Regions from separate parts of the Erwinia billingiae Eb661 genome, predicted to be linked through region 2. Evidence: predicted binding sites of a transcription regulator. Region 2 holds the regulator's gene; each other region holds the start of a gene.

Region 1 (10,049 bases), 2.5 Mb from region 2:
ACGGGCCTGCAGCTCTTCACGCACCTGGTCGGCCTGCGAACGGTAGTCGCGAATGGTTTCCACCGCGTTCTGCGCCCGCAGCCAGGACATAAACTCACTGCTTTCCTGCACCACAATGGTTTCGGCCTGCACGGCGGCGGCTTTACGCTGCGCCATGTTGCTTTCAATGATCGCCTGCAGGTCGTCAACGCTATAGAGATAGGCGTTCGGCAGCTTGCCGACTTCCGGCTCCACATCGCGCGGTACGGCTATGTCCACCAGTAACATGGGTTGGTTGCGGCGTTTTTTCAACGCCCGCTCCATCATGCCTTTACCGATAATCGGCAACGGGCTGGCGGTGGAACTGATAATGATGTCGGCTTCGGCCAGGCGCGCGTCGATTTCCGCCAGGCCGATCACTTCCGCCCCCACCTGATCGGCCAGAGACTGGGCACGTTCACGGGTGCGGTTGGCGATGATCAGATTTTTAACGTTGTGCTCGCGCAGATGGCGCGCGGCCAGTTCGATGGTTTCCCCGGCACCGACCAACAACACGGTGACGTCGGCCAGGGATTCAAAGATTTGTCTTGCCAGCGTACAGGCCGCAAAGGCGACCGATACGGCGCTAGCGCCAATCTCGGTTTCGGTGCGCACGCGCTTAGCCACCGAGAAGGTTTTCTGGAACATCCTTTCCAGCTCGCTGACAATCGGCTGTCCGCGATGGGAATCGGCAAAGGCTTTCTTCACCTGCCCCAGAATCTGCGGCTCCCCTAACACCAGTGAATCTAAGCCACTTGCCACGCGCATCAGATGGCTGACGGCGTCGTTATCATGGTGCCAGTAGAGGCTTTTCGCCACCTCTTCGGCACTCAAATGATGGTAGTCACATAGCCACTTAACCAACTGTTCCTGCAGGTTTTCCTGTTGCTCAACGCTTAAGTAGAGCTCGGTCCGGTTACACGTAGACAGCACCACGCCGCCCTGCACCATTGGCTGGGCCAACAGACTGCTAAGGGCTTGATCCAACGTCTCCGGGGAGAACGTCACGCGTTCACGCAGAGCAATTGGGGCCGTTTTGTGATTAATTCCGAGAGCCAGCAAGGTCATGGTGATTAGGTTGGGGTTATCCCACAGTTGATAGGGTTTTGTGAGGCGCATTCTACAAGATGCGCGAGATCAAGAAAAGCCATCGTTCATCGAAGGCTGTAACAAGATATAGTTATTATGCATCAAATAAGACAAATTGAGCATTGACGCCGTCCGCCGGTCTGGTTAGCTTGGACGGTTACTTTGGGCATGAAAGCCCTTCCGGAGTCTGAGGAGTTGACCCCTTAATGTTTACGCAGAATCGCCGCCTGATGCGGCTTCTCCCGCTTGCCGCCCTGTTATTGACCGCCTGTACCATCAATAAACCGCAAGGTCCTGGCAAGAGTATTTCCTCGCCACAATGGCAGCAGCACCAGCAAGACGTTGAAAAAATCACGCAATATCAGACCCGCGGCGCTTTTGCCTATCTTTCTGATAGCCAGAAAGTCTATGCCCGTTTTAACTGGCAGCAGACCTCCCCCGATCGCTATCGTTTGATCCTGACCAACCCGTTGGGCAGCACCGAGTTGCAGCTGGATGCCCAGGGCAGCGTGGTGCAGCTAGTCGACAACAAAGGCAAACGCTATACCAGCAATGACGCCGAGAAGATGATTTCTCAGCTGACCGGCATGGATATTCCGTTAAACAGCCTGCGTCAGTGGATGATGGGCCTGCCGGGTGATTCGTCCGATTACACGCTAGACGACCAGTATCGCCTCAAGTCGGTGAATTACAGCCGCGACGGCCAGAACTGGCAGGTGACCTATCAGGGTTATGACAGCAAGCAGAACCCGACGCTGCCGTCCAATCTTGAGCTGAAAGAAGGCAACCAGCGCATCAAACTGAAAATGGACAGCTGGATCGTTAAATGAGTGCAGGCAACGTTCCCCTGACGGCGAGCAGCCGTGAAAGCTGGCCGGCGCCCGCCAAGCTGAATTTATTTCTCTACATCACGGGCCGTCGTCCTGACGGCTACCATAATTTGCAGACGCTGTTTCAGTTTCTCGATTATGGCGACACCCTGACCATTGAAACCAACGCCAGCGGGCAGATCGGCCTGCTGACGCCGGTGGTCGGGGTAAAAGAGGAAGATAATCTGGTGGTGCGGGCGGCGAAGCTGTTGCAGCAGCAGGCAACATTGCGCGGAACGCTACCGGCGCAGGCCGGTGCCAGCATCGCCATTGAGAAACGCCTGCCGATGGGCGGCGGGCTGGGCGGCGGCTCGTCTGATGCGGCCACGGTGCTGGTCGCGCTGAATCACCAGTGGCAAACCGGCTTCACGCTGAGCGAGCTGGCCGACTTGGGATTATCGCTGGGCGCGGACGTTCCGGTGTTCGTGGAAGGCTTCGCTGCTTTTGCTGAAGGCGTCGGCGAAAAATTGACTCCGGTGTCGCCTGCAGAAAAATGGTATCTTGTTGTCCACCCTGGCGTGAACATTTCCACACCGGCTGTTTTCACCGATCCTGAGCTGATCCGCACCACGCCAGCCCGCGAAATCAGTGAGTTATTAAGTGCTGAATTCCGTAATGATTGTGAACCAGTCGTAAGAAAACGTTTTCGCGAGGTTGAACAGCTCGTTTCCTGGCTGCTAGAATACGCGCCGTCGCGCCTGACCGGGACAGGAGCTTGTGTGTTTGCTGAATTCGACACCGAGTCCGCTGCCCGCCAGGTGTTTGAGCTAACGCCGAAAGCGTGGCAGAGCTTTGTTGCGCGAGGCGTTAACGTTTCGCCGCTGCACCGCCACCTTTCGACGTTATTAGAGTGACCGTGACAGCATCGCCACGTTCCTGATGCTGCACGTAGATGACTATACCCGTATGAAACCGTCGTTACGGTATTCCGCCCAGTGCCGCTAACGATGATGTTCATTCTCTGGACGCAAAGCCTGAGGTTCTTCTCGTGCCTGATATGAAGCTTTTTGCTGGTAACGCAACACCCGAACTAGCACAACGTATTGCCAACCGCCTTTACACTAGCCTGGGCGACGCCGCCGTCGGTCGTTTCAGTGATGGTGAAGTGAGCGTACAAATTAATGAAAATGTACGCGGTGGTGATATTTTCATCATCCAGTCCACCTGTGCCCCTACCAATGACAACCTGATGGAACTGGTTGTGATGGTAGATGCCCTGCGCCGTGCATCCGCTGGCCGTATTACTGCCGTAATCCCGTATTTTGGTTATGCCCGTCAGGATCGTCGCGTACGTTCCGCTCGTGTACCCATCACGGCCAAAGTGGTTGCTGACTTTCTTTCCAGCGTAGGTGTCGATCGCGTACTGACTGTGGATCTGCATGCTGAACAGATTCAGGGCTTCTTTGACGTCCCGGTTGATAACGTATTTGGTAGCCCGATCCTGCTTGAGGATATGCTGCAGATTGGCCTGGAGAACCCGATTGTGGTTTCCCCGGACATCGGCGGTGTGGTTCGCGCCCGTGCTATTGCTAAACTGCTGAACGACACTGATATGGCGATCATCGATAAACGCCGTCCACGCGCTAACGTTTCACAGGTGATGCACATCATCGGTGACGTCGCTGGCCGTGACTGCGTGTTAGTGGATGACATGATCGACACCGGTGGAACGCTGTGCAAGGCTGCTGAAGCGCTGAAGGAGCGTGGTGCCAAGCGTGTATTCGCTTACGCCACGCACCCTATTTTCTCCGGCAATGCCGTGGAAAATCTGCGTAATTCCGTGATTGATGAAGTGGTGGTTTGCGACACCATTCCGCTGCCGGAAGAGATCAAAGCCCTGCCAAACGTGCGCACGTTGACGCTGTCTGGCATGCTCGCTGAAGCGATCCGTCGCATCAGCAATGAAGAGTCTATCTCTGCGATGTTCGAGCATTGATAGCGAAGGGACGGGTTCGCCCGTCCCTCTTTTTTTTTCCGGTCAATTATTCCAAATTCGTTAACCTGTTTTATCACTTCCGTAACAATCTAAAGGTCCGCCTCCAGCCTTCCCCGGCGATTGCCTCTGTTCTCAGCCCTTCTGTACCGCCCTTTAGTCCTGATTGTCCTCTCTCGCAACTCTTTTTTATCATTCCCGCCAGCCAGCTCTTTTGGCCGCTATTTATTAATGATATTTTGCCTGAATGATTCCACCAGGAATAATCCTAAGATGACGCTGGACGTCTATACCCTGTTTGTTTGCGAGCTCTATGTGCTGTTTTTTCTCAGCATCATCATGGTGTTTGCATGGAAAGGCTCACAATATAATCGCGTATTGGGCTTTCAGTGCCTGGCGCTGGTGATCACCATCATTGCGGTGTTCCTGAGCAGTTTGCGCAGCAACGGCAGTCTGTTTCTGCCGGTTGGCGTGGGCAATTTGCTGGTGATGCTGGCCTACAGTCTGCTGGTGATGTCTTTTCGGGCGTTTCGCGGTGCTCGCAGCGGCTGGTTGTGGCTGGCCGGGCCATTGGTGTGGCTGGCGTTGTGTCAGTGGTCGACGTTTTACCACTCGATGCCGATGCGCATTCTGGCGGTCTGTCTGCTGTGTGTGATTTATACTGGCTGGATGATTATTGAATTGCACCGTTCGCGGGCCACCTTGCCGGTGACCTACTGGCCGGCCCAACTGCTGTTGTGGATCCATCTGGTTTTCCATCTGACGCGCGCGGTGGTGGATGGCGGCATTCCCAGCCCGTTTCATGGCGCGATTGGCGGTTCGACCTTTTCGGTTTACGTCATTCTGGAGTCGATCATGATGGTGATCGGGCTGACCTTTACCATGTTGGCGATGGTCAATGAGCGCACGCAGATCAAGTATAAGAACGCCTCGTTGCTCGATCCGCTGACCGGCGTCTGGAACCGTCGCGCGTTGTTTGAGCAGGGCGAAGCGTTGGCTCGCCGGTGCGATAAAACGGCGCAGCCGCTGACAATTATGCTGTTCGATTTGGACCATTTTAAGAGCATCAATGACCGCTTTGGTCACAATCAGGGCGATCTGGTGCTGATTGATTTTTGCCGACAGGTGCAGCAATCACTGCCGGCGCAGAGTCATTTTGCGCGATTAGGCGGCGAAGAGTTTGCGGCGATTCTGGTGGCCAGCGAGCGCGATGCCTTGCGGATTGCCGAGAAGATCCGTCAGACGGTCGAGCATTCCCATCCGGAAGGGGTGAATTACACGGTGAGTATCGGTGTCGCCACCGCGCAGGGTGCCTACCATCAGATACCAACGTTAATGGTCGCCGCTGATGAAGCTTTGTATCAGGCAAAGGCATTGGGGCGAAATCGGGTGACGCGTTTTGTGGCAACCGAGGCGAATGCGCTGTCAGGCGTGGCGGGATAAGGGATGAAAACGCCTCTGAACAGAGGCGTTTTTAACGGGATTAATGGTGGCTATGCCCATCGGTGCTGCGACGGCAGCGTTTATCGTAGTGACGCACCCAGTAGTAGCGGTCCGCGACTTTTTCACGTCCGCTGATGCGCGCGCCGACCAGCCAGAGCAATGCGCCGATAAAGATGCTGAAGATTGCGCCGTGAACCATAAACTGGGGCAATTGCAGTTGCGGCAGCTGATTAAGCACGGAGTAACCGACTCCAGCGACCATCACCACCAGCCCAAACACCATTAATGAATTACCGGTCAAATTGGCATGTTTACGTTTCATCATTCCCCTCCAGTTTCCAGATAAGGGCGTTGTCCTGTGCCCGCATGTCATAAGTTTATGCAATAGATGTTTAAGTTGGTGCGGGACAGATCACATTTGTTGCTAAAAGTTTGACAATTCTTTACGCACAAGCGACTGATTTCTTATAGAAAATGCATTATCACGCCAGTGAACTATTGCGGAGTGTGTCACGTTTTGGTGGGGGATTTTGCGTTTTCAGCCGGGCAAAGTACACTAGCCCCCTTCTTCACCGCACTCTTCAGGAAAACAGACAAGTGAGCAGCATTAAACTGATTGTGGGCCTTGCCAATCCCGGCGCAGAGTACGCCGCCACCCGCCATAATGCCGGTGCCTGGTACGTCGATTTATTGGCACAGCGTCACAATCAAGCGTTAAAAGAAGAGAGTAAGTTTTACGGTTACACCGCGCGTTTGAATATTGGCGGCGAAGATGTCCGTTTACTGGTTCCGACGACCTTTATGAATTTAAGCGGTAAAGCGGTGGCCGCGATGGCGACCTTTTACCGGATCACGCCGGAAGAGATTCTGATAGCGCATGATGAGTTGGATTTGCCGCCGGGCGTGGCGAAGTTCAAGCAGGGTGGCGGTCACGGCGGTCACAATGGCTTGAAAGATATCATCAGCAAGCTGGGCAACAATCTTAATTTCCACCGTTTGCGGATTGGCATTGGTCATCCGGGCGATCGCAACAAGGTGGTGGGATTTGTGTTGGGCAAGCCGCAATCAGCCGAGCAGTCGTTGATTGATAATGCCATTGATGAAGCCGCGCGCTGTACTGAGGTGTGGTTGAAGGAAGATCGCTTGAAGGCGATGAACCGGTTGCACAGTTTTAAGGCTGAGTAATTTCTTCGGTTGAAGGTCAAAACCGGGTCGGTGGCTCGGTGATTTTAAGGTCAAAACCGGTGCAGTGGCTCGGCGTTACCACAGGGCGCGTTATCCGGGACGCCGTGAACCCATCCCTGGGGGCTTGGATGCCGCATCCCTGCGGCATACACCCGGCTAACGCGCCCTGTGGCACCACCCTGTAGCAATTGAGATAGTTACCCGTTCGGTGAACACACAGGTCAAAGGCTGAGATCGTTACCCGCTCGGTGAACATACAGGTTAAACGAAAGATTACTGGTCGGCTTTGCCCAATTCTTTCAGCGCCACCATCGGTAAGAAGTAGCCCTGAACGCCCCAGATTTTGCTTTCGGCCAGTTTCCCCAGTTGAATTTCACTCTGAACCCCTTCGACAATCACCCGGTTGGTGTACTGGCGGATATTGGCGATCAGGATGCTGAACCAGGGTTTGGTGACGTTATCGAGAAAGAACTGCCGATCCAACTTCACCGCTTCGAACATTTTCGACTGCAGCGCATTCAGGTTCGCGTCCCCTGCCCCTAAATCATCCAGCCACAGGATATTGAGCTGTTCGATCAGCGTGCGCAGCAGCGGATTGTTCGGGCCATCGTGCAGGTTCGGGAAATCCTCTGACAGTTTCAGACGGATAAAGGGCAAATGGCTGAGGATCTGCTGGATAAACGCCGACTGGCTAACCACTTTAGCCAGTTGGAAGTTGATTGTCAGGCAGCACAGCAAGCCGTGTTGTTGGAAATAGTCAGCGTAATGCTCAATGGTGAGCAATTGATTAAGCAAAAGGGTTTCCGGATCGAGCTGATCGACCAGCGGAGTACCCGAATCAATGTCCATTTCGCCCGGCGTCAGATCCAGTGCGATCAGTTCACCGTTCAGCGTGTGGATAGGAACACAGTTGTAATTATGTATCATGCCTTCATGCCAATGTTCAGGCGTCCTGCCAATGCTAAAAATCGTCGTACAGATAAAACATAGATGCTTATTCTGTAAAACAGCGAATCAATACGACGATTTTTAACGTTATCGGCAGGTCCAGCGGCAGCTTTACTGTTTAGTCACCCTCAGCAACAATTTAATCGCCCGAAAACGTCCGGCAACGTATTGCCCCACTATCCCGCGCCCCCTCCGGTTCCCCCATCAGAGACATTTCTGAGATTACCAAGACCAGGCTTATATTTTAACCAGCCTGACCTGGTCAAAATGCCCGCAGATGAAGAATGCTGCGGCGTGAGAAATAGTGGGTGAGTTCATCTTCCGCTGATTTTCTTCGCTCTTTTAATAAAATGACGAGATTAAGATGATGATGACCACCAATAACCTAAAGCTAATCGCCCTGCTGGCAGGCTCCGCGTTTGTCTGTGTCGCTCAGGCGGCTGATGGCAGCGTGAACTTCACCGGTAACATTATTGATAATACCTGTGCGGTTTCCACCGGGTCCAAAACCGTCACCGTTCCCCTGGGTGATGTGCAGGCTACTGCCTTCTCGGGTGTAGGCAGCACCGCCAGCCCAACAAATTTCAGCATCCTGCTGGAAGCTTGCCCGGTGGCTATCACTACCGCCGCGGTTAAGTTTGACGGCCCCAAAGATCCTATCAATAGCGAGCTGCTGCAACTCACCGAGAATGCTGGCGCAGAAGCCGATGGGGTTGCAGTAGGGATTTACGAGCAGGACACCACGACATTGATCCCCATCGCTAGCAAGTCTAAAAACGAGGACGTGGCGACCACTGCCACCTTTAACTTCGTCGCCAAGTATGTTGCCACCAAAGCAACCATCCGGCCGGGTACTGCGGGTGCCGTCAGCGAGTTTACTATCACCTACAACTAAGCCGAGAGGCTGCATGGGTCTGAAGGAATGGGTGCCAGTTCACAGCACCGACAGGGAAGGATAAATGACCGCGGCGCCATACCGGTGCCGCCAGATACTCAGCTTCACCAGCCATTCCTCAGGGGGAACGCCGTGTTACGCAAGATTAAAACGCTTTGTTTGATTGTTGGATTACTGGCAGCCAGCCAGGCGGCTACCGCCGGTATCATTGTTGGCGGCACGCGGGTCATTTATGACAGCGCGAAAAAAGAAGCCTCGGTCAACGTCAGTAACCCGGAAAAAACCACGCCATTTTTGATCCAGTCCTGGGTCGAAAATGCCACGGCGGAGAACAGCAAACCGCCGTTTATCATCACCCCTCCGCTGTTTCGCCTTGATGCGGGCAAGGAAAACGCGTTGCGCATCGTGCGTACCGGCGGTCAGTTACCTGAAGATCGCGAATCGCTGTACTGGTTGAATATCAAATCCATTCCCTCCACTGAGAAATCCAGCGCCAATCAGCTGCAGATCTCGATGAAAACGCGCATAAAGCTGATTTATCGCCCGGCGGCCTTAGCCAGCCACGCAGCCGAAGCCTACAAAGCCTTAACCTTTACCCGTCAGGGCAGCCAGCTTACGGTCAGCAACCCAACGGCTTATCACCTCGCGTTCTACAGCATCAAGGTCGGCAGTGCCGAGATCAAAGAGGCTGGCAGCGTGGCACCGTTCAGCAGCATCAAACTGCCACTCCCCGCCGGCGCTGGCAGTCAGGTCAGCTGGCAGACCATCACTGATTTTGGGGGGATTACGCCCGCATTGAGCAAGGCGCTGTAACACCCGCACTGTCGTTTACCTGCAATCCCGGTCACCCGCCGCTGCCCATCCAGGCCGTGGAGCGGCCCCCTGTTGCCGTCATTCCGGAAGAGGAGCCTTGGTTATGGAAAAATTCAGCGTTGAAAAACATTCCAGCACGGCGATCGCCTCCCGGGCGATGCCGCCGCAACAGCGTTTCCTCTCTTCCCTGCTGGTTTGCGGATTAGGCATCACCTCACCGATGGCGCAGGCGGAAGACTATTTCAATCCGGCGGCACTGGAGATGACCAGTGAGCCGTCGGCTATCGATCTGGAAAAATTTTCGGTCAGCGGCGGTCAGATGCCCGGATCCTATCACGTCGATATTTATCTTAACGACAGCCGGATTGACACCCGTGACGTCAACTTTGTCGATGTTAACGGCAAGCTGCAGCCGGAATTCACCCCAACCGAGCTGCGGGCGATGGGAGTCAAACTTGACGCTTTCCCTGCGCTGCAACTGTTGGACGTCGATAAGCCGCTCACCGGGCTGGAGGGGTATATTCCGCATGCCGCCAGCCAGTTTGATTTCAACCAGCAGCGCCTTAACCTGAGCATTCCTCAGGCGGCGCTGACCAGCGAAGCGCGGGGCTATGTCGACCCGTCGCAGTGGGACCAGGGGATGCCCGCCGCGCTGTTGAACTATACCTTTAGTGGCGCCAGCACCCGCGTCGATCGCCGTTCAGATCGGCAAGACAACTATTACCTTAACCTGCGCAGCGGCGTGAATCTGGGCGCATGGCGTTTGCGTAATTATTCCACCCTGAATAACGGCAACGCTCAAAACGTTAACACCTTCTTGCAGCGCGATGTGCAGCCGCTGCAAGCGCAGCTGACG
Region 2 (10,049 bases):
CGCACTGCGCCTTGCCAGCAAGCTGATCGCCGCCACCTTCGCCGAGCGCGTGTTCTTCGCAAACTCCGGTGCTGAAGCCAATGAAGCCGCCTTCAAGCTGGCCCGCTATTACGCCTCTAAACGCCATTCGCCGTACAAAAGCAAAATCATCGCTTTCCACAACGGCTTCCATGGCCGCACGCTGTTTACCGTTTCTGTCGGTGGCCAGCCGAAATATTCTGACGGCTTTGGCCCGAAACCTGCCGATATCGTGCATGTGCCGTTCAATGACCTGGATGCGGTCAAAGCGGTCATTGACGATCACACCTGCGCCATCGTGGTTGAGCCGATTCAGGGTGAAGGCGGCGTGATGCCCGCGACCGTTGAATTTATGCAGGGGCTGCGCAAACTCTGTGACGAACATCAGGCGTTGCTGGTACTGGATGAGGTGCAGAGCGGTATGGGTCGCAGCGGCAAGCTGTTCGCCTATGAGCATTACGGCGTGACGCCCGATATCCTCAGCACCGCGAAAGCGCTGGGCGGCGGTTTCCCGGTCAGTGCGATGCTGACCACCAACGAAATTGCCTCCACCATGTCGCCAGGCGTGCACGGCACCACCTACGGCGGAAATCCGCTGGCCTGTGCCATTGCCGAAGCCGCGCTGGATATCATCAATACCGAAGCGGTGTTGAGCGGGGTGGAAACGCGTCGTGAGCAGTTTGTCACCGCGCTGAAAGCGCTGGACGCGAAGCTGGATCTCTTCAGCGACATTCGCGGTAAAGGGTTGCTGATTGGTGCGGCGCTGAAGCCACAACATGCGGGCAAAGCGCGCGATATTCTGAATGCCGCCGCCGCTGAAGGGGTGATGATCCTGAATGCCGGTACCGATGTGATCCGCTTTGCGCCCTCGCTGGTGATTGAGCCGACCGACATTGAAGAAGGCATGGCGCGCTTCGCCAAAGCCGTCGAAAAAGTCCTGTCTTAACCGACAAAAACGGGAGCTGAGTGGCTCAGCTCCCGATCCGCGCCTGCCGTTCTCCGCACCATTCTGCTTACGTCGACTTCCTTAACCGTCGGGACAACCAGCGCCCATGATGCGGCCGCGCGCTCCACGCCAGTGACGAGATGGTGTGCATCACGCTGAGGTGCCCCAGGATCCGCTTCACATGCCTTTCCAGGATGGTCACCGGCCCCTGATTCAACTCCATCTGCGTATCCAGCACGTTCGCTTCTGAGCTCGGCCCGTCATACTCCAGCCGCTGTTGGCAACGCTGCAACGCAACCTCACAGGCCTGCAGATAACGCTCCGCCAGCGACGAGGTCAGCATGGTGTGTTCCCGCGCCAGCGTGGTCATGGCATTGATATGCTCGACGATAAACTGGCTGTGCGTCACCCACAGTTTCATATCCGCCAGATAGCTGGGATCAAAGCCTGGCTCCTGCATCGACTGATTGAGCGAGTTGAACAGGGCGTTGTGCGCCTGATTAACGCGGATACGCTGATAGGCCAGCTTCACCGGGTCCTGTTCATTCCCCAGCAATAACCGCAGCGCATCCTGATAGGTTTCCAGCGCGTCATGCGCATTCTGCCGCAGCAACCCGCTTTGCCATTGCGGCCACAACCAGATGGTGCCGCCGAAGGCAATCAGGCAACCCATCAGCGTATCCAGTAAACGCGGCAGCAGGAAGTCTGCGCCGTTAAGCGAGAGCAGCTGCAACGAATACACTGCGGTGACCGTAAAGCCAATCATCGCAAAGCCGTAGAATTTACGGATAAACAGGTAGCTGATAAGGGTAATGGCTAGCATCACCAGCAGCACGATGGATTCGGGTGCCTGCAGGCGCAAGGTCACCGCGGCAATCACCAACCCGGCCAGCGTGCCCAGCGCACGGTGCTGGATGCGGACGCGCGTTGCGCTGTAACCGTTCTGGCTGACAAACATGACCGTCATCAGGATCCAGTAGGGTTTGGGCAGATTAAAGAACAGCGCCAGCGAACTGGCAAAGGTCAGCATCACCGCAAAGCGGGCGGCGGTGCGCAAGGCGGCCGATTTCAGCGACAAATAGCTTTTGATGGCCGGCAGCAGCGGCAGTCGGCGCTGCCGGTCAGCCATCAAATCGCGCTGATAAAGGGGACGCTGGGTACGCAGCACCCGACCAATCCGGCTGAAGTGGTAATAGCAGAAGGTGCCCACCGGGTTATCCGGATTCTGCCGTGAGATCTTCTCCAGCGCCTGAAGCTGCTTATCCATGGTGAAGCGCTCGGGCAGCTTGTGGTAAAGGATATCGTCGGCCAGTTCACGCAGCCTGGCGGCGATGGTCTGCGCGTTCCAGCGGATCACCGCTTCGGCATGGCTTTGCTCCACCAGCTTTTGCACTTCTTCCGGCTGATGCAGGCTGACGGAGATGTGCTCCTGCAAATCTAGCGCGATTTGAAACGCGCGGGTCAGCCGCTTGTGGTGATTGTTGTTGGTGGCTGACAGCATATGCATCTGCTGATAGCAGGTGGTGATCAGGTCGACCGCTTTTTGCTGGCGCGCCAGCAGCGGAGGCAGGGCTTTCTCCGGATCGGTGAGTTTGGTCAGCAGGGTGTATTTCGCTTCGCAGTAACCCGCCAGCTCGCGATAGAGCAGGCTTAAGGTTTCCCGCAGCGGCTGCTCTTTCCACAGCCAGAACCAGACCCAGTTGAACACGCCGTACCAGATGGTGCCGAGCACGTAGAGCATCGGCGGTTCCCACACCGGCATGCGTCCTGCCAGGCTAAGGGTGAAGATTGCGGCTATCAGCGAGCCGGGCAGCAGGCGGCCATGCAGCGGGCTGATTTCACCGGTGACGCCCAGCAGCATCGCCATCGAAAACAGGATCACGGGCAGGGGAACGTGGTGACCGGCAAGATACTGGATCAGGAAACTGCTGAAGGCAAACAGGCTTCCGCCAACGATCAGGCGTTTGAAAAAGCGCTTATGAGGAGTATCAAGGCCAGCGAGGTTGCAACAGGCAGGGACTAAGGAAAACAGCAACCCTTTTTGCAAGTCGCCCAGTAGCCATCCCATCGCTACCGGTAAACAGAGCACCAGCGTCTGGCGCAATGCGTAGTTGATCTCCGGGTGATAAATCAGTCGACGCCACATCACTCCACACCAAATAAAAAGGCGCAACACCAGGTGTTGCGCCGTGGATCAGAGCCGATTAGCGAGTGCCGTAGACAACGATAGTTTTACCGTGTGCCGAGATCAGGTTCTGATCTTCCAGCATCTTCAAAATGCGTCCCACTGTTTCACGAGAACAGCCAACGATTTGCCCAATTTCCTGGCGGGTGATCTTGATCTGCATCCCATCCGGGTGCGTCATGGCGTCCGGTTGTTTTGCCAGGTTCAGCAAGGTCTGCGCGATGCGACCCGTCACATCGAGGAAAGCTAAATTGCCCACTTTCTCAGAAGTGACCTGCAAGCGATTCGCCATCTGTGCAGACAGGCGCATCAGAATGTCAGGGTTAACCTGGATCAGCTGACGGAATTTTTTGTAAGAGATTTCAGCCACTTCACAGGCTGTCTTCGCGCGTACCCACGCGCTACGCTCCTGACCTTCTTCAAACAGGCCAAGCTCGCCAATAAAGTCGCCCTGATTGAGGTAAGACAGGATCATCTCTTTGCCTTCTTCATCCTTGATAAGCACCGCTACTGAACCTTTGACGATATAGTAGAGGGTTTCTGCCTTTTCACCCTGATGAATCAGCGTGCTCTTGGATGGATACTTATGAATATGGCAATGAGACAGGAACCATTCAAGTGTCGGGTCTGTTTGCGGTTTGCCGAGAACCATTCGCTGTTATCCTCTGTTGTAATCGTGCCTAAATACAGGGGCAGAGTTCCCTGCCAGGCGTTGAAATAGTCAAGCGTTTCCCATCAGGAAATTTATTCGGGCCTCTGTTAAAAGCCTGGCTCGTTATGCGATTCGTTTCGTCGTGCCTGTAGAGTACTGACGAAAATATTACAGCTTTGTTTGTAGCACAGCTTTCAACGAGTGTCTTGTGTTGTCTCGCTTCAGCATAGTGCGAAAATTGCCGCATTGCCGTTTTTCTGCCTAAAGCGTAATCTGGCGATAACTGAATGAATTAGAGGAAATTGTTATGCAGGCTCGAGTCAAGTGGGTTGAAGGGTTAACGTTTTTGGGAGAATCCTCATCCGGGCATCAGGTTCTGATGGACGGAAATGCGGGCGATAAAGCCCCGAGCCCGATGGAGATGGTGTTGATGGCCGCGGGCGGATGCAGCGCAATCGACGTGGTTTCCATTCTGCAGAAGGGCCGCCACGACGTAAAGGATTGCGAAGTGAAGCTCAGCTCCGAACGCCGTGAAGAGGCCCCGCGCCTGTTCACCCACATCAATCTGCACTTTATCGTCACCGGCGTGGCCTTAGGCGATAAAGCGGTGTCGCGTGCCGTCGATCTCTCCGCGGAGAAATATTGCTCGGTGGCACTGATGCTGGGCAAGGGCGTGGAAATCACCCACAGCTATGAAGTGATTGAGTTACCGGCGTAAGTCATCCCATCGCCGCCCTAAGCCCCGTGCCCGCGGGGCTTACTCTATTTTCTTACCCTGGATCAGACGCTTCACCAGCGGCCCCATAATCAGCTCCATCGCCAGCCCCATCTTGCCGCCCGGCACCACCAGCGTATTGATGTGCGAGATAAAGGATCCCTGCAGCATCGACAGCAAATACGGGAAGTCGATATCTTCCAGCGCCTGGAAATGGATCACCACAAAGCTTTCATCCAGCGACGGGATACCGCGCGCCGCGAACGGGTTAGAGGTATCCACCGTCGGCACGCGCTGGAAGTTAATGTGCGTGCGGGAGAACTGCGGCGTAATAAAGTTGATGTAATCCTCCATGGATCGCACCACCGAATCCATCACCGCTTCGCGTGAGTGGCCGCGTTCGCTGGTATCGCGCACCAGTTTCTGGATCCACTCCAGGTTAACGATCGGTACCACGCCAACCAGCAAATCAACCTGCTGCGAGACATTGTTCTGCGGCGTCACCACGCCACCATGCAGCCCTTCATAAAACAGCACGTCGGTCGGTTCCGGCAGGGGTTGCCACGGCGTAAAGGTTCCCGGAACCTGATTCCAGGGTACCGCTTCATCATAGGTGTGCAGATATTTGCGGGATTTGCCGCTGCCTGACCGGCCATATTCCGCGAAGGTCTGTTCGAGCAGGGCGAAGTCATTGGCTTCCGGGCCGAAATAGCTGATATGGCGGCCCATATCGCGCGCTTTACGGATCGCCATATCCATTTCAGGACGGGTATAACGGTGAAAGCTGTCGCCTTCGACTTCGGCGGCATGCAGATTCAGCTGCTGGAAAATTTTTCTGAAGGCCAGGCTGGTGGTGGTGGTTCCCGCCCCGCTGGAGCCGGTGACGGCAATAACCGGATGTTTGGCTGACATGCGCATACCTCCCTGAGTAAAGTCACATCGATCACGCATTGGTACCATGTTTCGCGCACGGGTGTCATCTTTGCCACTCTCTGATGCCAAAAAAGCAACGCTGCGCCGCATTTTTGCTGCTTCAATTCGGCCACGAATATCCGCAGACTGACAAAAATGATGCAGGAGAAGGTGCCAGATGAATATGCCGTCGTCACGCTGGTGGTGGGATCTTTCCACCCGAGAATTCAGTGAGCTGGACATGGATAAAGTGATCGCGGTGCTGCCGATTGGCGCCGTCGAGCAGCATGGTCCGCACCTGCCGGTCCGGGTGGATGCCGCCATCAACGCGGGCATTATTGCGCGCGCGGTCGAGTTAATGCCGGCGGATTTGCCGGTACTGATCCTCCCGGCGCTGCCGGTGGGGAAATCCGATGAGCACCTCAATTTTCCCGGCACCTTAACCCTTCCTTATGAGGTGTTGGGTAAAGTCTGGTTTGAGGTGGCGAAAAGCGCCTGGCGTGCCGGGATCCGTAAACTGATTTTCTGGAATTCCCATGGTGGGCAACCGCAGCTGATGGAAATCGTCTGTCGCCAGCTGCGCATCGAACTCGATCTGTTTGCGGTCGGCGCCAGCTGGTTCCGCACCATTGATTCTTCCGACCTGTTTAGCGCGGAGGAGTTACAGCACGGCATTCACGGCGGGGAGTCCGAAACCAGCGTGATGCTGCATCTGCACCCGGATTTGGTGCAGATGGACTATGCGCAGAACTTTGTTTCCGCCTCGGTGGCGCTGGCGGAAACGGGCGGTATTCTGACCCCGGAAGGCGGCGTCGGCTTTGGCTGGATGGCGGAAGATCTGCATCCGTCCGGCACCACCGGCAATGCGGCGGCGGCAGATGCTGAACGCGGTAAGATTGAAACCGATCGGGCGGCTGAGGCCCTGATCCGGCTGATTGAGGAAGTGCAGGCTTATCAACCTCCTTTCCAGCGCTAAAGGTCCACGGGCGTTGTCTTCGCGGCAACGCCGTTACGCCATCTGTCCCATCATCACTTTGATGGTTTCTGCCAGCACGCTGCCGATCGCGCTGGTGCCCCGGTCGTGACCAATCAGCATCAGCGTTTGTGCCTGCTGCGACAGTTCACGTACCGGGATATACATCAAACGCCCGCTGCGCAGATCGAATTCGATATCAAACGGCGTTAAAAAGGTCAGCGCCTGATCGAACATCGCCGCCTGGCGCATCACTTCGATTGAGTTGGTTTCAATTACCGGATGCACGGTGACCATCGCCCGGGCAAACAGCTCATTCAGATACGGGCGGATCACCATCGACTTATCGGCAATCACCAGCGGATGAGGCACGCAGTCGCTGAGCCTCAGGCTGGTTTTATCGGCCAGCGGATGGCCGGGAGCAACCACTGCGCCCAGTCTGCCGACGGCGCTGCCCAGCATGCGCAACGAGGGCGGCAGGTCAAAATCGAACCCCAGCCCGAGGTCGGCCTCACCGGATCCCACCGCGGCGGTAATGTCATCGCCGGTGGTCATCTGCCGGAGGATCAGTTTCACCCGCGGATTTGCCCGGCGAAATTCAGCGGCCATTCGCGGGATCAAATTGGCGGCCAGCCCGCTCATCATCGCCACCGTCACTTCGCCTCGCCGTAATCCCTTCAGCTCTTCAATCTTAATCTGCGCCCATTCCAGCTCTTTAAAGGTCTGCCGCACATGGTGGATCAACACTTCGCCCGCCGCGGTTAACACCATTTTACGCGGCAAGCGCTGGAACAGCGGCGTGCCCAGTTCTTCCTCCAGCGCGAGGATCTGGCGGTTGATTGCCGACGCTGAGATATGCAGCCGACCTGCGGCTTTGCGGATCGATCCGCAGCGCGCCACTTCATCCAGGTAGGTCCAGAGCCGGTGTTGCAACATGCAAAACTCCTGCGTTGCCTTTAAGGCATCAATGAGTACGAAAATATGTGCTTTTAAGGTAACGAAAATCGCGGCATAACTGAACAATCTTCAGTTGAGGGGGCAAAAAAATGGCAGGTGTAAGTCGCAGGGGATTTGCAAAAATGCTGGCGGGTGCGGTGATGTTACCGGCTCTGGCGCCGTTACTTTCGAAGCGTGCATTGGCGGCCGATAAAAGCATTAAGATCGCGTTGTTATTACCCGGCTCCGTCGCCGATGGCGGCTGGAGCATGCTCGCTTATCAGGGATTACAGGCCCTGAAAAAAGAGGGCTTCACCGTTGCCTGGAGCGAAAGCGTGCCGCAGGCGCAGATGGAACAGACTATCCGCGGTTATGCCGACGACGGCTATTCGCTGATTATCGGACACAGCTTCGAATACGGCTCGGCCTTTGCTGAAGTCGGCCCTGATTATCCGGACACCTATTTCTTTGCGTCGACCTTCAAGCCAGACAGCAAAGCACCTGCCAACGTTGAGTACGTCAATCTGGCCTACCTGCAGTCGGCTTATGCTGCCGGCGCGCTGGCGGCGCTGATTTCCGATAAGGGCAAGGCGGTGGGCTTTGTCGGCGGCGGGGATAACCCGACGCAGCAGGCGATGATGCGGGCGTTTATTGCCGGCGCGGAGAAAACGCGTCCGGGAGTAAAAGGCCTGGGCGTGGTAACCGGCGATTATGACAATGCGGCCAAAGGTCGGGAAGCGGCCACCACCCTGATCGGCAACGGTGCGGATGTGATTTGGCATACCGCCGATGTGACCGGCTTAGGGGCGCTGCAAGGCGCGGCGGCGGCGAAGGTCAAGGCCATCGGCTGTTATGCCGATCAGAAGGACGTGGCGCCGGCGTATATCGCCTGCAGCCTGAAGCAGAACCTTGACTGGATGGTAGAAGAAGTCGGCCACTCGGTCGCCAGTAAACGCTTTATGGGCGGCAAAGAGTGGTCGCCAACGGTCGCCAAAGCCTGGTCGGTGGTTTACGGCAGCGAGCCATACAACAGCAAGCTGGTCAGCGCCGAGGCCTGGCAGACGTTTACCGCCATCTGGCAGCAGCTGGATAACGGCAGCATCGTTCCTAACGTGTGAGCAAAGGATTTTTGATATGGCATCAACTCCGTCAGTCCGTGTCGCGCTCAATAAGGTCACCAAGCGTTTTGCGCGCGTCACGGCCAATGACTGTGTGACGATGCAGGTGGCTTCCGGGGAAATTCATGCGCTGCTCGGTGAGAACGGCGCCGGGAAAAGTACCCTGATGCAGATCCTCTATGGCCTGTATCAGCCCGATGAAGGCGAGATCGTTATCGAAGGTAAGCCGGTGACGTTGCGCGATCCGGGTGATGCCATTGCCTGTGGCATCGGCATGGTCCATCAGGAATTTATGCTGGTGCAGCCGATGACCGTGGTGGAAAACGTGATCCTCGGACTGAAAGAGACCCGCAGCGGTCGGCTGGATTTACGCACGGCGGCGGCGCGTTTGCAGACCTTGTCGGATCGTCATGGTCTGGCGGTCGATCCCTGGGCGAAGGTACAGCATCTGCCGATTGGCGTGCAGCAGCGGGTTGAAATCCTCAAGCTGCTGTATCGCGATGCCCAGGTGTTGATCCTTGATGAACCCACCGCGGTGCTGACACCGCAGGAAAAAGAAGGGCTGTTTGCCACGCTGAAATCACTGCGTGCCGAAGGGCGCTCGGTAATCATTGTGACGCACAAACTGTATGAAATTATGGCGATAGCCGATCGCGTCTCGGTGATGCGCGGCGGCAAGATGATCGATACCGTGGCGGTCAGCGAGACGTCGGAAACCGATCTTGCCCGGCGCATGGTGGGACGAGATGTGGTGCTGAGGGTGAATAAATCGCCCTGTCGGCCGGGAAAAGAGGTGCTGCACGTCGACAATATCGCGGTGCGGGACGAATCCGGTCAGCAAAAAATCTGGCGAGCCTCGCTGAAAGTGGCCGCCGGTGAAATTTTAGGCATTGCCGGTGTCGACGGTAATGGGCAGTCCGAACTGGCTGAAGCGTTACTGAATCTGCGCGAAGTGGAAGCCGGGCGCATCTGGCTGGGAGGCGAAGATATCACCGAGCTGTCTCCTGCCGGGCGACGCGCGAAGGGCATGGGTTTTATCCCCGCCGATCGTCGGGGCGTCGGATCGGTGACCTCGCTGTCGATTGCGGATAACGCCATGTTAGGCGCGCAGCAAACCTTTACCCATGCTCGCGGCTGGCTGCTCGACCACAAGAAAATTGCGCTGCACGCACGGGCGATCGTCAATCATTTCAAGGTCCGCACCCCGGATACCGACTTCGAAGCCGGAAAACTGTCCGGCGGCAATCTGCAAAAACTGATCCTCGGTCGCGAAGTGGCCCGTAAACCGCAGTTACTGGTGGTGGAACAGCCGACGCGTGGGCTGGACGTTGGCGCGGTGGAAGCGGTCTGGCAGGCGCTGCTGGCCGCACGCGACAGCGGCTGCGCTATCGTGATGATTTCGGCCGAGCTGGAAGAGATCCTCAACCTGTCTGACCGGGTGGCGGTGATGTACAGCGGGCAAATCGCCGGGATCCTCGATGCCTCAGACGCCACGGCCGAAAAGCTCGGCGAACTGATGGCCGGTGGCAAACTTGTTTCAGGAGCCGACAATGACCAGGCTGCTTGAAAAACGACTGGCACCCGCCGACTCCTC
Region 3 (10,049 bases), 220 kb from region 2:
TAGCGATGATGCCGACCTGCTGTCGATGCCCGGCATCTGCCTGATGGGCACCAACGTCGCCAGCGGCACCGCAACCGCCGTGGTGGTGGCGACCGGTGGCGAAACCTGGTTTGGCTCGCTGGCGAAATCAGTGGTGGGTAGCCGTCCGCAAACGGCGTTCGACCGTGGCGTCAACAGCGTCAGCTGGCTGCTGATCCGCTTTATGCTGGTGATGGTGCCGATTGTGTTGTTTATCAACGGCTTTACCAAAGGTGACTGGTCCGATGCGCTGATGTTCGCGCTGGCGGTGGCGGTGGGTCTGACCCCGGAAATGCTGCCGATGATCGTCAGCTCCAACCTGGCGAAAGGGGCGATTGCTATGTCCCGTCGCAAAGTGGTGGTGAAACGGCTGAATGCCATTCAAAACTTCGGCGCGATGGACGTGCTGTGCACCGACAAAACCGGCACGCTGACGCAAGATCGCATCATTCTGGAACAGCATCTGGATGCCCATGGCCGCAATAACGACAAGGTGCTGCAGCTGGCCTGGCTGAACAGCCGCCATCAAAGCGGTATTAAGAACCTGATGGATAAAGCCATCCTCAGCTTCAGCCAGGGAAACCAGGCGGTCGCCGGACTGTGGCGCTACCGTAAAATTGACGAGCTGCCGTTCGACTTTGAGCGTCGCCGCCTGTCGGTGGTGGTCGCCAATGAACACAATCAGCAGCAGCTGATTTGCAAAGGCGCGGTGGATGAGATGCTGGCGGTGGCCAGCTGGTGGCTGGACGGCGGCGAAAAGCGTCCGCTGGATGAAGCCGCACGGCAACAGTGGCGTCAGCAGGCAGAAGAGTGGAATCAGCAGGGCTTCCGCGTGTTGATGCTGGGCGAACGTGAGCTGGGAGACAATCCGCTGACGCTGCCGTTGAGCAAAGCGGACGAGCGTGAGCTGACCATTTGCGGGCTGCTTACCTTCCTCGATCCGCCAAAAGAGAGTGCCGGCGAAGCGATTGCTGCGCTGCAGGAAAGTGGCGTGGCGGTGAAGGTGTTGACCGGCGATAACGCGATTATCACCAGCAAAATTTGCCGTGAAGTCGGCCTTAACCCGGGCGTGCCGCTGTGTGGGACCGAGATTGCCCGCCTCAGCGACGATGAGCTTTACCCGCTGGTAGAAGCGCGGACGGTGTTTTGCCGCCTGACACCGCAGCAAAAATCACGCGTGCTGCAGGCGTTGCAGTACAACGGCCACACCGTCGGCTTCCTCGGCGATGGCATCAACGATGCGCCGGCGCTGCGGGATGCGGACATCGGCATTTCGGTGGATACCGCCACGGACATCGCCAAAGAGTCCGCCGATATTATTCTGCTGGAAAAAAATCTGATGGTGCTGGAACAGGGCGTGATTAAAGGCCGGGAAACCTTCGGCAATATCATTAAGTACCTGAACATGACCGCCAGCTCCAACTTTGGCAACGTGTTTTCAGTGTTGATCGCCAGTGCCTTTATTCCGTTTTTACCGATGCTGGCCATTCATCTGCTGATCCAGAACCTGATGTATGACCTGTCTCAGCTGGCGCTGCCGTGGGACAAAATGGACAAGGAGTTTTTACGCAAACCGCGCAAATGGGACGCGAAAAACATCGGTCGTTTTATGCTGTGGATGGGGCCAACCTCGTCGCTGTTTGATATCACCACCTTTGTGATTATGTGGCACGTGTTTGCCGCCAACAGCGTCGAGCATCAGGCCCTGTTCCAGTCGGGTTGGTTTATTGAAGGGCTGCTCTCGCAAACGCTGGTGGTGCATATGCTGCGCACCCAGAAAATCCCGTTTATTCAGAGCCGTGCGGCGCTGCCGGTGATGATAGCCACCGGGCTGGTGATGGCGTTGGGGATCTATATTCCGTTCTCACCGCTGGGGCATGCGGTCGGTCTGGTGCCGTTGCCATGGTCGTACTTCCCATGGCTGGTCGCCACGCTGTTCGGGTACTGCGTGGTCGCGCAGGCGATGAAACGTGTTTATATCCGCCGCTTCGGCCAGTGGTTCTGAGGAGAAACGCATGAAATACGCTAACGTGGTGACCACCATCGTGCTGTTCTTCGTCGGGCTGCTGATTTTCTCCAGCGGACTGCTGATGATCCTCAGCATGTAATGCAGTCAGGGCGGATCGCCGATCCGCCCTGATTTTTTTAATCCCGTGAGACCTTCACAAACCGCAGGTAAATAAAGCGGATCACAAAGTATTCAATCGCCCCCAGCAGCAAAAACCACAGGCAAAACACCAGCGTATACAGCTGGCCGATATCACTGAGATGGAACATCGCCATCAGGCGGTACGTCAGGCTCAGACCAAACCATGGCGCGGGCAACAGCAGGGCGGAGAGCATGCCCAGCATCAGGGTGCTCATCGGCATCAAAAAGGTCAGAAACGGGTTATTCATGGAGCTTCCAGTCGGGTCATCAGCGGCCATTTTCCAGCAAACTCGCTTCAGGTTCAATGCTTACACCGCCAGCGCGCGTTTCACCTCTTCCCGCATCCACTGAATAAAGCTGCTGCGCTTCTCCGAAGGGTGCAGATCCTGCCGCTACAAAACGTGAATCGGGCGGCGTCCATTTTGACCCGCTGAGCGAGATGACCATCACCCAGTTTGAAACCGGCAAGGTTTACCGGGTCTGGTAACGCTCAGGGGGCCGATCTCCGCCCCTTTTCTAAACAAAAGATTCCCCCATTTCCTGCCCGCCTTATCCCTCATTTCTGCTGGCTATTCCCCCAACGGCTTCAGGGATGTGACCGTTAACACAGTAATTCTTTTAGCCTTTTTGATTAAAAATTTACCGCGAAATTAGCATTCGTTAAAAAGTATAGCCAAGGCTATACTCAAATCCCTGATTTTGTTGTCTTTTTTTTTGCGAAACCCCGTGATAGGATGCGCTTCTTGTTGAGCACCCGCGCTTATTTTTTCGCCGGGACCTCCGTTTTTGATGCCTGAAGGCGTCCAGGGCCCTCAAACCGGTATAACTACAATGAACATGTACGCAACAATGATTTTGGCCTTTGGCATGTCGATGGACGCGTTTGCGGCGGCCATCGGTAAAGGTGCCAGCCTGCATCGTCCCTCACTGAAAGAGGCGCTGCGCACCGGCCTGATTTTTGGCGTTATTGAAGCGCTGACCCCGCTGATTGGCTGGGCAGTGGGCATTGCGGCCAGCCGTTACGTTATGCAGTGGGATCACTGGGTGGCCTTCACGCTGCTGTTTGTACTCGGTGCCCGTATGATTTGGGAAGGGTTCCGCAAAAAAGAATCGGTCGAAGACGCGCCCCAGAGCCACAGCTTCATGTTGCTGGCCACCACTGCGGTGGCAACCAGCCTCGATGCTATGGCTGTGGGCGTTGGCCTGGCCTTCCTGCAGGTGAACATTGTCACCACCGCGCTGGCTATCGGCGCTTCCACCATGGTGATGGCATCAGCAGGTATTTTGCTGGGGCGTTTCCTGGGCCCGGTGATGGGCAAATGGGCAGAGATATTTGGTGGTGTCGTGCTGATCGGTATCGGCAGCAGCATTCTGGTTGAACATTTAGGCCTTTTTGCCTGATTTCCCTCCTCTTTCTCTCCTTGCTGTCGGCGGGCTGCGGCCCGCTTGTTTAACCTTCGTTTAAGTTCACCTTTGCATACTACCCGCCAATTTTGTGATCTGGTTCAAATTTATTTGCCTGAAAAACGCGCTTCTTGTATACTTTTTTTGCGTTTTACTAACAAAAGTTTAATCAGGTAGCCGAAATGAAAAAATTCTTTAAACGCGTGTTGCACAGCTATGTTGAAGCGTTCAAACACGTGCCGCCAGGCGCCATGTCTTAATGGTTCCGGCCAGACACCCTCGATAGCCTCGGTCAGGGACCGACCGGTGGTTATCACTTTCTTCTGTTCTTCACTGCCTTCTACTCTCCCTAAAAAATCTTCTTACGCCTTCTGAACCCGTTCAGCCATCGGGCGATTTGCTGTGCCTGTCGATCGCCGCATTAAACTCTCCACACCCTGTAACGGGATGGTCTGATTTATTTCCCCCATCGCGCATTTACGCCTTACACTCATTAAGTACCGCGTTAAGGGTCACCGTGGGGCCTTATGGCCTCACTTGTTTTCGACGGATTGAACCCGACTTGTCTCAAAATAGTTGTGTGAAAAGAAGGTGTTAATAGATGGAATTTAAAGATTATTACGCCCTGCTGGAGGTTGAACCGACGGCAGATTTGAAAACCATTAAAACGTCGTACCGTCGGCTGGCGCGAAAATACCATCCCGATGTCAGCACCGAAGCCAATGCCGAAACGAAATTTAAAGAGATGGCAGAAGCTTACGAGGTTCTGAAGGACAGCGACAAGCGCGCTGAATACGACAATCTGCGCTTACACCGCGACGATCCCCGCTTCTCACAATCCGCACCGGACTTCGGTGGCGGATTTGGTCAACATTCTCAGGGTAATACCGGTGACTATTCTGACTTCTTCGAATCCATCTTTGGCCGTCAGGGCGGTGGATTCCAGGGGCAGACGCGACGTCATCCACCAAGACGAGGTCAGGATTTGGAAATGGAAGTGCCGATGTTCCTTGAAGAGACGCTGACCGGCGACAGCCGCAACGTCTCCTTCACCCTGCCAGTGCTGGATGAGTTTGGTCGCCAGACGGATGAAATAGCGAAAACCCTGAAGGTGAAAATCCCCGCTGGCGTGGTCGATGGCGAGCGTATTCGCCTGAAAGGCCAGGGCGTGGCGGGCAGCCACGGTGCGGCGAACGGCGATTTGTATCTGGTGATCCGCGTGGCGCCGCATCCGCTGTTTGAAGTCGATGGGCAGAATTTGCAGATTGTGGTGCCGCTGGCTCCGTGGGAAGCCGCGCTGGGCGCGACGATTCAGGTGCCAACCTTGACCGGAAAAATTGCGCTGACCATCCCGGCGGGCAGTCAGAACGGCCAGCGAATGCGGGTCAAAGGTAAAGGCCTGGTCAGTAAAAAAGGCAGCGGCGATCTGTTTGCCATTCTGAAAGTGGTGATGCCGGGCAAAGCCGATGAGCAAACGGCCGCCCTGTGGCGTGAGTTAGCGGAGAAGGCCGCCTTCGAGCCGCGCTCAGCATGGGAGAACGCATCATGAGTGAACATGTCCGCTATACCGTGATTGAGATTTGCCGTTCGGTGGATATTTCCCCCGAAGAGCTGACGGAAGTGGTGGGGCTTGGGGTGATCACCCCGCTGGAAGTGACGCCCGGCTGGATTTTCGATTATCACGCGCTGCGTAGCCTGCGCAAAGCACGACAGCTGCAGGTTGAGCTTGAGCTGGAGTGGGCGGGTATTGCGATGGCGCTGACGCTGATGGAGAAGGTGGAGCATCTGGAGAAAGAGAACGCCCATCTGAAGCGCCAACTTGAGCGGCTGCTGCACACTCACTAATTTGACGGCGTGGCGAAGTGTTCAGGGTCGGTTCGCCCGACCCTGATGCGCTTTAATCCTGGCTCTGATACTCGTCCAGCGTGGCGTTCTGGCAAGCTTCGGGGCTCTGACGCGCTTCTTTTTTCTGGTTTTCATTCAGGTTCATCCAGGCGGCAATCACCGTTCTGGCTTCATCTTCATCAAACTCAGGTTTTTCCTGCGCGGAAGGCGACTGACCGCGTGCATCCAGCGCCTTCAACTTAGCAATGTAGCTGTCCACGGACCCGCTGGTTTTTTCCTGGGTCACTAGCGTACACAGATTGGCGATATAGCCCTGAGCCGGATCTTCAGAGTCATCTGCGGCCTGCGCCGCGCCGGTTGCTGCCAGAATGGCGAGCAGCATTAGTGCTTTTTTCATACCTGCTCCTGGTAAAAGGGGTGAAGTTAACGCATCTTCCATCAGGCAGCCTTTAAATTGCAACTGTTTCAGCCTGCTCGCCAGTGTTGATCGGATTGATGACAGAATTTCATTCAGGCTCTTTTTAAGAGTCAGGATCGCACGATGGTGGGTTTTGCCGCTCTGGTACCGTGCTTCAGCATTGGTCTGGCCCGGGCCACGGTGGGTATCGGTGCAGCATAAAGCCTGAAGCACGCGACGAAACGCTGGAGCGTATTCATTGCTTTCGCCCAGCGCGCGCCTTATGTTCCCCGCGCACCGATTGCCATTGTCGATATATATACATTGGCCTTTATGGCTGGACGGGAATAATCAGATAAAGGGGTTATTTAACCTGTTCTGGCATGGCAGAAGAGTGGTGAGTTGAAATCAACCATTTCTCGCCATTCCAGGCATAGGTAAAGGTATAACGGGCTGCCGCTTTACTGCCGTCTTTAAAGGTAAAGGTATAGGTTCCGGTATCAATCGCTTTATTACAGCCCAGACGAATATTGCGGCTATCAATATGGCCAACCGGTTTTTTCGCTAAAAACTCTTCAAAATAATGAATGCGCTCTTCGTCGCTTAAACGGACCTGATTAGACAGCGTCGGTAGCAATACCGCGTCCGACAGGTAATTTTCTGAAACGGTTTTCGCATCGCCGGTCTGCAGCGAGGCGTTCCAGCGATCGAACATTGACGCCACTTGTTTCTCGGTCGTTTTAACACAGGCGTTATTTTCCTTGGCAAAGGCCGCAGAAGACGTCAGTACGGCAGCAATAATAAGGACGGTTATTCCAGATTTCATTTGTTTTTTCCCATGATGTTTAACTGAATGCGATTTTTAAAAATGAAAGGTAGCAACCGTTAATTAAACGAGGCATAAACCTGTGGGCGCGGGGAAAGAGGGGAAGCTTGACCTCTGATGTAGATCAATTTTAGGGGTGTTATTTAATCTAACTGGCAGGGAATAGTACTTTACGCAGTAATTATACGCAACATTATTAAAACCATGATGGTGAAATGGCAGTTTACATAATCGTGTTTTTACAGGGTAAAAAAATACCGGCAGCCACCGGATAGTGGCTGCCGGTAATGATGAAATGATTATTGCTGAATCAATTTTCTGACCCAGGCAATAATCTCGGCATCTTTACCGTGTTCAAACAGGCAATGCTGGAAGCGTTTGCCGCCCACGGCGGTTTTCACCAGTTCCGGGTCGATGGCCCGCAGCGTATCGAGGTAGTTCTCCTTGATGACCGCGCTTTTCACCTGGTTCAGAATGCCTGCGTTACGGACCTGAGGCTCTTTACGGTCAAGCGGATAGCCTTCGCCTTTGCGACCGGTGAAGGCTTTCTCAAAGATATAGCGGACGTTCAACTCCGCGCCCCAGCCGAAGCCTTTAGCAAAAGGTAACGACAAGGCGTTGCCGTTATTGATCTGCGCAAACAGGAAGGCGTCCGCCGGATCGATACAGTAGCCGCACACCACGCCTGGATGGATGTTCAGCGACATCAGCGCGCCCTGGCCGGTGCCGCAGCCGGTGACGACAAAATCCACCGCTTTAGCATTCAACAGAATGCTGGCCATGATACCTAAGTGAATATAGGTCAGATGGTGGTCCTGATCGTCCTGCATACCGACGTTAAACACCGCATCTTTGTTTTCTTTAGCGACAGCTTCCAGTTGGGTTAATACCAGCGCATTTTTTCCCGCCTGGCTGTTTTCCATCATCAGTGCAATATTCATATTTACTCCCGTTTAAGGCTTATTCGTTCAAAAAGGGCAGAAAGGGCTAGCGTGCAAGCCAGCCGCCATCCACCGCAAGGGTGTATCCGTTAACGTAGTCAGACGCGTTGGAGGCGAGGAATACCACCGGGCCCATCAGGTCCTCCGGGGCTCCCCAGCGTCCGGCCGGAATGCGATTAAGAATGTCTTTGTTGCGCGTTGGGTCGTCGCGTAACTGCTCGGTGTTATTGGTCGTGATATAGCCGGGTGCCAGCGCGTTGACGTTGATGCCATGCTTCGCCCATTCGTTGGCCAGCTCGCGGGTCAGGCCCATCACCGCGCTCTTCGAGGCGGTATACGACGGCACGCGAACCCCGCCCTGAAAAGAGAGCAGGGACGCGATGTTGATAATTTTTCCGCCGTGGCCCTGTTTAACGAACTGACGGGCGACCAGCTGGGACAAAAAGAACAGCGTCTTGATGTTCACATTCATCACGTCGTCCCAGTCCTGCTCGCTAAAGTCCAGTGCCTCATCGCGGCGGATGATCCCGGCGTTGTTGACCAGAATATCGATCTGCCCCATTTCGCCGACCGCGCGTTCAAGCAGCGACGCCAGTTGATCCTGTTTGCCCAAATCGGCCTTCAGACTCAAAAAACGTCGACCTGCTGCCGTGACTTCCTTAGCGGTTTCTGTGGGTTCACTGCGGTTTATGGCCACGATGTCGCACCCGGCTTGCGCCAGGCCGACGGCCATACTCTTCCCCAGCCCGGTATTACATCCGGTGACCACGGCGACCTTGCCGTGGAGAGAAAAATCGTTAAGGATCATGCGGTTTTCCTTTTTTTACAGATAAACGTGCAGGTATTCCACCAGGCATAGAATCGCCATCGCCTGGCCATACGGCATCGACGTCAGCGGGACCTGGCGGTAGTAATCGAGGTTTTTGCCCATCGCGGTGCCGAAGGAAACCTGAGTCAGTTCACCCTCGGCATTGATATGCTTAATCAGTCCTTTCAGCGCCTTTTCAGCTACAGCGATGTAGCGGTCGTCGGCATAGTGGCAGCGGGCGGCTTTCAGCATGCCGAAGGCAAAGCCTGCGGTGGCCGAGGCTTCCAGATAGGAGGTCGGATCGTCCAGCAGCGTGTGCCACAGCCCACTCTCATGCTGGCAGTTCTCTAACGCCGCCAGCTGGCTGGCAAGGACCTGCTGAAGATAACGCCGGGTGGCGTCTTTCTCCGGCAGATCCAGCAGCTCAAGGAATTCCGGGATAACAATCGTCAGCCAGCTGTTGCCGCGCGCCCAACGGGCATTGGCAAAGTTGTGGTGGCCTTCAAACGTCCAGCCGTGGAACCACAAGCCGCTCTGGCGATCCATCAGATGCTGGGTATGCAGCAGGAACTGATATTTCGCCTCTTCGATGTAGTCCGGGCGGTTCAGCAACTTGCCAATCTTCGCCAGCGGCAGCACGGTCATCATCAGCGTGTCGTCCCACAGCTGCTGATGGTTTTCCTCTGCCAGCGTGATGTGTTGCAGACCGCCGCAATCGGTACGCGGCATCTTGTGTACTATCCAGTCGGCCCAGCTTTCCAGATAGGGCAACCAGCGCGGGTCTTTACTCTCTTCATAGCGGTAGGCCAGCGTCAGGAACGGGCAGACGGTGTTGACGTTGCGGGTGGTGGAACCCTCCGCAAAGCGGTCGCGAAACCAGTCATCAACGATGGCCCGCAGACGATCGTCACCGGTCTGGCGGTAGTACTGATGAATACCGTACAGCCCGATGCCGTGCGTCCACTCCCAGCCTGCCCAACCCTTGGTATCAATTACCCGTCCGTCATCCAGTCTTAACAGGAACTCGCCGGACTCATCGGTAATGTTCACCAGGTTATCCACCAACTTATTGATCAGCTGATGTAATTCTTTACTGGAGATAAAGCGGTCCGGCTGGCGGAGCAGTTCGCTGTGTTTTACGGGATAGACCAACATATTTTTTTGTCCTCGAATATTCAGGGATGACGGGTTAACTGACTGGCGACAGGTTCAACCAGCGGCGCGACGGGCAATGGCGTCACAGCAGGCTTGTTGCGGTTGAGGTAGCCAATATTGTTGTTGCCCCACAGTGCTTCGTACGGCAGTCCGGCCAGCATCTCGACGGTTGCCCGGGCCTGAGGGGTGATATTGCCGGGCACCACATTGCCGGCTGCTCGCATTTTTTCTGTCTCTTCACGCAGCGTCTGATGCGTTGCCAGATTCAGCTTGAAGCGCAGTGAGATAAAGAAGCCGATGCACAGCATCACCAGCGTGCCGCCACACAGGATGCCGAGAATGGCGTGGCTGACCGTCGGGGATTGCACGCTGCTGCCGGCCACAAAACCGGAGAGCTGCATCAGGATGCCGACCAGCATCACCGCGCCCGCCTGGGAGGCTTTGCGGGTCAGGGTCATGATCCCGGCAAAAATCCCTTCACGGCGCTGTCCGGTGATCACCTCGTC

Evidence for each region. Region 2 encodes CRP, which controls carbon source genes, mostly activating them, when cyclic AMP is high. Its sites were predicted from a motif close to ATGTGANNNNNNTCACAT; they were not measured.
Region 1: pth (aminoacyl-tRNA hydrolase) is a predicted target of CRP. The motif match lies at 5,753-5,770, and genes of this name have one in related genera.
Region 3: azuC (stress response protein AzuC) is a predicted target of CRP. The motif match lies at 3,661-3,678, and genes of this name have one in related genera.

Annotation. Positions count from the first base shown of each region.
Region 1 covers NC_014306.1:2,062,279-2,072,327, reverse strand. Annotated here, with positions in the region: gene hemA (glutamyl-tRNA reductase) at 1-1,086, opposite strand, end outside; gene lolB (lipoprotein insertase outer membrane protein LolB) at 1,314-1,937, shown strand; gene ispE (4-(cytidine 5'-diphospho)-2-C-methyl-D-erythritol kinase) at 1,934-2,830, shown strand; gene prs (ribose-phosphate diphosphokinase) at 2,965-3,912, shown strand; gene EBC_RS10925 (GGDEF domain-containing protein) at 4,183-5,352, shown strand; gene ychH (stress-induced protein YchH) at 5,393-5,674, opposite strand; gene pth (aminoacyl-tRNA hydrolase) at 5,950-6,537, shown strand; gene EBC_RS10910 (EAL domain-containing protein) at 6,811-7,464, opposite strand; gene EBC_RS10905 (fimbrial protein) at 7,850-8,380, shown strand; gene EBC_RS10900 (fimbrial biogenesis chaperone) at 8,513-9,193, shown strand; gene EBC_RS10895 (fimbria/pilus outer membrane usher protein) at 9,297-10,049, shown strand, end outside.
Region 2 covers NC_014306.1:4,619,274-4,629,322, reverse strand. Annotated here, with positions in the region: gene argD (bifunctional acetylornithine/succinyldiaminopimelate transaminase) at 1-964, shown strand, start outside; gene EBC_RS22565 (YccS/YhfK family putative transporter) at 1,032-3,110, opposite strand; gene crp (cAMP-activated global transcriptional regulator CRP) at 3,169-3,801, opposite strand; gene EBC_RS22555 (OsmC family protein) at 4,109-4,519, shown strand; gene EBC_RS22550 (phosphoribulokinase) at 4,559-5,428, opposite strand; gene EBC_RS22545 (creatininase family protein) at 5,607-6,404, shown strand; gene EBC_RS22540 (LysR family transcriptional regulator) at 6,438-7,337, opposite strand; gene EBC_RS22535 (BMP family protein) at 7,448-8,455, shown strand; gene EBC_RS22530 (ABC transporter ATP-binding protein) at 8,472-10,022, shown strand; gene EBC_RS22525 (ABC transporter permease) at 10,006-10,049, shown strand, end outside.
Region 3 covers NC_014306.1:4,841,664-4,851,712, reverse strand. Annotated here, with positions in the region: gene mgtA (magnesium-translocating P-type ATPase) at 1-2,023, shown strand, start outside; gene EBC_RS23550 (DUF1158 family protein) at 2,164-2,415, opposite strand; gene mntP (manganese efflux pump MntP) at 2,999-3,568, shown strand; gene azuC (stress response protein AzuC) at 3,754-3,831, shown strand; gene cbpA (curved DNA-binding protein) at 4,173-5,120, shown strand; gene EBC_RS23530 (chaperone modulator CbpM) at 5,117-5,416, shown strand; gene EBC_RS23525 (hypothetical protein) at 5,469-5,813, opposite strand; gene EBC_RS23520 (SgcJ/EcaC family oxidoreductase) at 6,178-6,639, opposite strand; gene EBC_RS23515 (RpiB/LacA/LacB family sugar-phosphate isomerase) at 6,939-7,580, opposite strand; gene kduD (2-dehydro-3-deoxy-D-gluconate 5-dehydrogenase KduD) at 7,627-8,388, opposite strand; gene bglB (beta-galactosidase BglB) at 8,404-9,543, opposite strand; gene EBC_RS23500 (MFS transporter) at 9,564-10,049, opposite strand, start outside.